2 regions of the Lysinibacillus sp. FSL M8-0134 genome follow, and region 2 is predicted to be linked to the other one. Evidence: a T-box and tRNA genes for the amino acid it is inferred to sense, from the RefSeq annotation. Region 2 holds a T-box; the other holds one or more tRNA genes.

Region 1 (3,251 bases), 1.2 Mb from region 2:
TTGACCAACGGGCCAATGGCGGAGAAGGAGGGATTTGAACCCTCGCGCCGGTTACCCGACCTACACCCTTAGCAGGGGCGCCTCTTCAGCCTCTTGAGTACTTCCCCAAATAAAAAATGGCTCCGAAGGCAGGACTCGAACCTGCGACAACCTGATTAACAGTCAGGTGCTACTACCAACTGAGCTACTTCGGAATAATGGTGGGCCTAAATGGACTCGAACCATCGACCTCACGCTTATCAGGCGTGCGCTCTAACCAGCTGAGCTATAGGCCCTTGGAGCGGGTGATGGGAATCGAACCCACGACATCAGCTTGGAAGGCTGAGGTTTTACCATTAAACTACACCCGCATAAATGGTGGGTCAGGACGGAATCGAACCGCCGACACTTAGAGCTTCAATCTAATGCTCTACCAACTGAGCTACTGACCCATTTCGTCCATGCTAAGCTTGCTCACTCTTTTGCTTCTCATGTTTTTCATTATAATAATGGCGGTCCCGACCGGGATCGAACCGGCGATCTCCTGCGTGACAGGCAGGCATGTTAACCGCTACACCACGGGACCTTTTGGTTGCGGGGGCCGGATTTGAACCAACGACCTTCGGGTTATGAGCCCGACGAGCTACCACTGCTCCACCCCGCGATAATGATATTCTGTTTCGAGTTTTTAAAGCACCATTTATAAAAATTTAAAACTGGAGGAGGTAGAGGGATTCGAACCCCCGCGCGGTGTTACCCGCCTGTCGGTTTTCAAGACCGATCCCTTCAGCCAGACTTGGGTATACCTCCGTTACACTATATAAATGGTGGACCTTGCAGGACTCGAACCTGCGACCGGACGGTTATGAGCCGTCTGCTCTAACCAACTGAGCTAAAGGTCCTTTAAGATGGCGGCAGAGGGGATCGAACCCCCGACCTTACGGGTATGAACCGTACGCTCTAGCCAGCTGAGCTACGCCGCCAGGATCTTTATACTGGTTATTTACTATGGTGGAGCCTAGCGGGATCGAACCGCTGACCTCCTGCGTGCAAGGCAGGCGCTCTCCCAGCTGAGCTAAGGCCCCATAATTTTAGGAAATGGTCGGGAAGACAGGATTCGAACCTGCGACCCCTTGGTCCCAAACCAAGTGCTCTACCAAGCTGAGCTACTTCCCGTTCGTTCTTTTGGCGCGCCCGACAGGAGTCGAACCCATAACCTTCTGATCCGTAGTCAGACGCTCTATCCAATTGAGCTACGGGCGCATAATAAATGGTGCCGAGGACCGGAATCGAACCGGTACGGTAGTCACCTACCGCAGGATTTTAAGTCCTGTGCGTCTGCCAGTTCCGCCACCCCGGCACATTTGGAGCGGAAGACGAGGTTCGAACTCGCGACCCCCACCTTGGCAAGGTGGTGTTCTACCACTGAACTACTTCCGCATGTGCATAAGTTTTTTTATCTGGCAATGAAAATAATGGTGCGGGTGAAGGGAGTCGAACCCCCACGCCTTGCGGCGCTAGATCCTAAGTCTAGTGCGTCTGCCAATTCCGCCACACCCGCTTATTATTATTTCAAAATGGTGAGCCATGAAGGACTCGAACCTTCGACCCTCTGATTAAAAGTCAGATGCTCTACCAACTGAGCTAATGGCTCGAAAAAATGGTGCCGGCTATAGGAATCGAACCCACGACCTACTGATTACAAGTCAGTTGCTCTACCTGCTGAGCTAAACCGGCATATGGTGGAGGATGACGGGCTCGAACCGCCGACCCCCTGCTTGTAAGGCAGGTGCTCTCCCAGCTGAGCTAATCCTCCTGGGTATTATGCCTAGCGACGTCCTACTCTCACAGGGGGAAGCCCCCAACTACCATCGGCGCTAAAGAGCTTAACTTCCGTGTTCGGTATGGGAACGGGTGTGACCTCTTTGCCATCATCACTAGACTTGCACATGGATGTGCTGGCTTCTGCGTTGCAACATGGATGTTGCGTTCTTAGCAGAAGTTCCATTATTTTAAGCTTTAAAATACACAAGGTATTGAAGCTCTTATGAAAGAGTTGTTCTTTCAAAACTGGATAAACGTACATTGACTGCTTCAAACAATTTGGTTAAGTCCTCGATCGATTAGTATTCGTCAGCTCCATGTGTCACCACACTTCCACCTCGAACCTATCTACCTCATCGTCTTTGAGGGATCTTACTTACTTGCGTAATGGGAAATCTCATCTTGAGGGGGGCTTCATGCTTAGATGCTTTCAGCACTTATCCCGTCCACACATAGCTACCCAGCGATGCCTTTGGCAAGACAACTGGTACACCAGCGGTGTGTCCATCCCGGTCCTCTCGTACTAAGGACAGCTCCTCTCAAATTTCCTACGCCCACGACGGATAGGGACCGAACTGTCTCACGACGTTCTGAACCCAGCTCGCGTACCGCTTTAATGGGCGAACAGCCCAACCCTTGGGACCGACTACAGCCCCAGGATGCGATGAGCCGACATCGAGGTGCCAAACCTCCCCGTCGATGTGGACTCTTGGGGGAGATAAGCCTGTTATCCCCGGGGTAGCTTTTATCCGTTGAGCGATGGCCCTTCCATGCGGAACCACCGGATCACTAAGCCCGTCTTTCGACCCTGCTCGACTTGTAGGTCTCGCAGTCAAGCTCCCTTGTGCCTTTACACTCTACGAATGATTTCCAACCATTCTGAGGGAACCTTTGGGCGCCTCCGTTACCTTTTAGGAGGCGACCGCCCCAGTCAAACTGTCCGCCTGACACTGTCTCCTGCCCCGCTAAGGGGCATGGGTTAGAATTTCAATACAACCAGGGTAGTATCCCACCGACGCCTCCTTCGAAGCTGGCGCTCCGAGATCTCTGGCTCCTACCTATCCTGTACAAGTTGTACCAAAATTCAATATCAGGCTACAGTAAAGCTCCACGGGGTCTTTCCGTCCTGTCGCGGGTAACCTGCATCTTCACAGGTACTATAATTTCACCGAGTCTCTCGTTGAGACAGTGCCCAGATCGTTACGCCTTTCGTGCGGGTCGGAACTTACCCGACAAGGAATTTCGCTACCTTAGGACCGTTATAGTTACGGCCGCCGTTTACTGGGGCTTCAATTCGCAGCTTCGCTTGCGCTAACCACTCCTCTTAACCTTCCAGCACCGGGCAGGCGTCAGCCCCTATACGTCACCTTACGGTTTTGCAGAGACCTGTGTTTTTGCTAAACAGTCGCCTGGGCCTATTCACTGCGGCTCTCATGCGCTTGCACGCT
Region 2 (3,251 bases):
TTGACAAGACAATCTATGATCGTGCTACCTCACATATTTGCAGGTGACTCGATGCCCAATAAAGTGAGTGATTCTTTTAAGATGATTGCGACACAATAACATAGTGCTATACGTGATGTTTGTTGTGCATCATCGGCTAATATTTTATGTTGTGCATAATATTTATTCAATAAACGTGCAAGCTGTAACGCGAACTTTGCTATTAGCGACGGATCTGCCTGTTCAAAAGCTGTGACCACCACGTTAGGAAATTGTTCTAATAATAAAATAATCGGCCAAGCCTGCTCACCTAATGCTTCGAGAGTCACGTCATGTGATGGTACCTCGACTTTTTCTAAAATTGAACACAGACGTGCATAGGTGTATTGCACATATGGCCCTGTTTCTCCTTCAAAATTCATCATTTGTTCGATTGAGAATTCAATATCATTTTGGCGATGATATTTTAAATCATTGAAAATGACCGCACCTACCCCTACTTGCTGTGCTACTTGTTCTTTATTTGGTAAATGAGGGTTCTTTTCTTCAATATTGTGCTTGGCCGTTGCAATAGCCTCTTTGAGCACATCAGCAAGCAACACCACTTTGCCTTTACGTGTAGACATTTTTTTACCATCCTTAAGCATCATCCCAAATGGTACGTGGTGTAGATGGTTTGCCCAAGCATAGCCCATTTTGTCGATGACTTGAAATAGTTGCTTAAAGTGTAGTGATTGCTCATTACCGACCACGTAGAAAATCTTTTCTGGCTGGTAGTGCTGTTGACGATAGAAGGCTGCAGCTAAGTCACGCGTTGCATAAAGCGTAGCTCCATCCGTTTTTGTAATTAAGCACGGTGGCATATTGTCTAACTCAACTACATATGCCCCGTCTGATTCTACTAAGAGTTCTTTATCTTTTAGCTCTGTCACAACGGCTGTCATTTTATCATTGTAAAAGGCCTCTCCCGTAAAGGCATCAAAATCAATGCCGAGTAGCTGATAGATTGTCTGAAACTCTACTAAGGAGACATCTCTGAACCACTGCCATAATGCGAGTGCCTCTTCATCGCCGTCTTCTAACGCTTTAAAGGCTGCACGTGCCTGTTCGTTTAGTGTTGGATCTTGCTCTGCTTTTTCATGAAACTTCACATAAATCTTTAATAACTCCTCAATCGGTGATGCTGTAATGGCCTGTTTGTCACCCCAATAATGATACGCCACGATGAGTTTACCAAATTGGGTGCCCCAGTCACCTAGATGATTGATACGAATCGCTTGATAGCCATTTTTCGTAGCAATATTAGCTAATGCATTGCCGATGACCGTTGAACGTAAATGTCCCATGGAGAAAGGCTTCGCAATATTGGGCGATGAAAAATCTAACACGACGCGTCCCATGGCAGTTTGATTGGTGCCATATAAGTGTTTCTCGTGCAGGATATTGCTTAACACATGCTGCGTCACTTGCTGTTGATTCAAAAAAATATTGACATAGCCACCCACAGCCTCCACACGCTGGATGTCATCACTTTTTAACTGATTCGCTATATCCGCGGCAATACTTTGCGGTGATCTCTTCCATGTTTTAGCTAACGTAAAGCACGGAAATGCCACATCCCCAAGCTCTAAAGTTCTTGGTTTTTCTAATAAATGTTCAATCTCATCCACCGATAACTGTTGATTAAAAACTTCTGCAATACTATTAGCAATTTGTTTATTCATTTTCCCATCCTCCTGTTCAAATAAAAAAGCCCCCGTCTCTATAAATTAGAGACGAGAGCATAGTAATCCCGTGGTACCACTCTAGTTGCCATTGTTATGACCACTTTCCGTTGTTAACGAGGTGACGCCCCGCTATTCTCTACTACTAGTTCGAGAATCTTCTTCAAAGTGCGCTTCATTCATGGTTTCTGTATTAGGCTCACACCATCCCTAACTCGCTTGCCAGCTGTCCCATCAACTACTCTCTTTTTCATCGAATTTTTTTATGATTTTGACATATATTACAGGACTTTCTAGTTGGCGTCAATATGATTTTCATTTTCCTTTTGAAAAAAACGCTCCTCATCAGGAGGAACGTTCTTTTTCTACATAGTGAATGACATCGGCCATGATGGCGTACATCTCTTTTAATTTTAAATTCTTATTCTCTCTGACTTTCTTCGCCACTTTTTCCGTGACGATTCCTTTTTGAATCAACGTATCCCAGCTAGTAGCATCGGATTTGCCTAAAAGAACGTCAGCCAAATATTGTGCCATTTCATCTCTCATAATGGCTTCATCACCATTATTATAAACTTTATTAATGACAATTTCGAGCTGATCCTTCTTAGCTGTGGCACTCTCTCCACCAGCACGGAGCATACTCTCTTTTAGCATTTTAGCAAACTTAATTTTTGTTGCCTTACTATCGACTTTTAAATCATTTTCGTAGCCACCTACTACAAGACCGTAATTAATGAGTGTTTGAATGGCTTCATCATACCATTTTCCTTGATACGGATACTCAACAGAAAATGAATCAACATAAGCTCCCTGTTTTTCGAGCTGCTTTCTTAAAGAGGCAATAAGCTTTTTATCCTTGCTCATGTCTCTAAAGCTGATATTCTCTTTCAAAGCTAGTGCAGCCGCAGTACCAGCCGCTTCACCTGTTACCATTCCGGTAGGCACAACACGCGCACTACCAGCTGCCAGTGACGAATAACCGGCTGAGCGTCCAACCACAAGCAAGCCATCAATATCCTTCGGTACTAATGAACGGAAAGGAATGGCATACTGCTTTGGTGCAGCAATAACGTAGCCATAGTCATGAGGTGTCTGTGCTTGCACATCCACTGGGTACGAGGCAATTCCAATACTATCCCACTGATCACTATTTTTCCAAAGATCAGCCATGGGTAATTGATATTCGGCCCAAATATGTCTTGTTTCTCTCACATACAGCTCTTCTGGATAGCTGACAATTTCCGCTTTTTCAAATCCTGGGAAATTTTCCTGTAAATATTTGAGAATGTGTAACGTTTCTTTCTTACCTGCCGCAATGGCCGCTTGTTTGGAGTTGTCATTCAAGCCATCAATGCCAAAGATTTGTAAGGCATTAATAAAATATTCATCATCGACGCGCGCTAAATTTAACCCTCTTAATCTCGTGCCCTCTTGTATAGGCTTGTATTCATCATGTAGCTTTGTGAAGCCCCACATAACCGTATGATTTAAGTTGGCTCCGCCAAATACGTCAGACTTCGCTGCTTTTTTCACTTCATCCCAATC

Evidence for each region. The T-box of region 2 lies ahead of argS (arginine--tRNA ligase). A T-box ahead of a tRNA ligase gene usually reads a tRNA of that ligase, here a tRNA-Arg.
Region 1: it encodes a tRNA-Arg, which carries the amino acid that the T-box ahead of argS (arginine--tRNA ligase) is inferred to sense. The anticodon was not compared.

What each region holds. Positions count from the first base shown of each region.
Region 1 covers NZ_JBBPAJ010000001.1:3,384,735-3,387,985, forward strand. Annotated here, with positions in the region: tRNA gene MKY49_RS17230 (tRNA-Glu) at 1-14, opposite strand, end outside; tRNA gene MKY49_RS17235 (tRNA-Ser) at 17-107, opposite strand; tRNA gene MKY49_RS17240 (tRNA-Asn) at 118-194, opposite strand; tRNA gene MKY49_RS17245 (tRNA-Ile) at 199-275, opposite strand; tRNA gene MKY49_RS17250 (tRNA-Gly) at 277-350, opposite strand; tRNA gene MKY49_RS17255 (tRNA-Phe) at 356-431, opposite strand; tRNA gene MKY49_RS17260 (tRNA-Asp) at 490-565, opposite strand; tRNA gene MKY49_RS17265 (tRNA-Met) at 569-643, opposite strand; tRNA gene MKY49_RS17270 (tRNA-Ser) at 697-789, opposite strand; tRNA gene MKY49_RS17275 (tRNA-Ile) at 805-881, opposite strand; tRNA gene MKY49_RS17280 (tRNA-Met) at 889-962, opposite strand; tRNA gene MKY49_RS17285 (tRNA-Ala) at 989-1,064, opposite strand; tRNA gene MKY49_RS17290 (tRNA-Pro) at 1,079-1,155, opposite strand; tRNA gene MKY49_RS17295 (tRNA-Arg) at 1,166-1,242, opposite strand; tRNA gene MKY49_RS17300 (tRNA-Leu) at 1,251-1,339, opposite strand; tRNA gene MKY49_RS17305 (tRNA-Gly) at 1,345-1,419, opposite strand; tRNA gene MKY49_RS17310 (tRNA-Leu) at 1,456-1,540, opposite strand; tRNA gene MKY49_RS17315 (tRNA-Lys) at 1,558-1,633, opposite strand; tRNA gene MKY49_RS17320 (tRNA-Thr) at 1,641-1,716, opposite strand; tRNA gene MKY49_RS17325 (tRNA-Val) at 1,720-1,795, opposite strand; rRNA gene rrf (5S ribosomal RNA) at 1,806-1,921, opposite strand; rRNA gene MKY49_RS17335 (23S ribosomal RNA) at 2,083-3,251, opposite strand, start outside.
Region 2 covers NZ_JBBPAJ010000001.1:2,155,598-2,158,848, reverse strand. Annotated here, with positions in the region: gene argS (arginine--tRNA ligase) at 30-1,703, opposite strand; T-box leader at 1,748-1,966, opposite strand; gene MKY49_RS10945 (FAD-dependent oxidoreductase) at 2,049-3,251, opposite strand, start outside.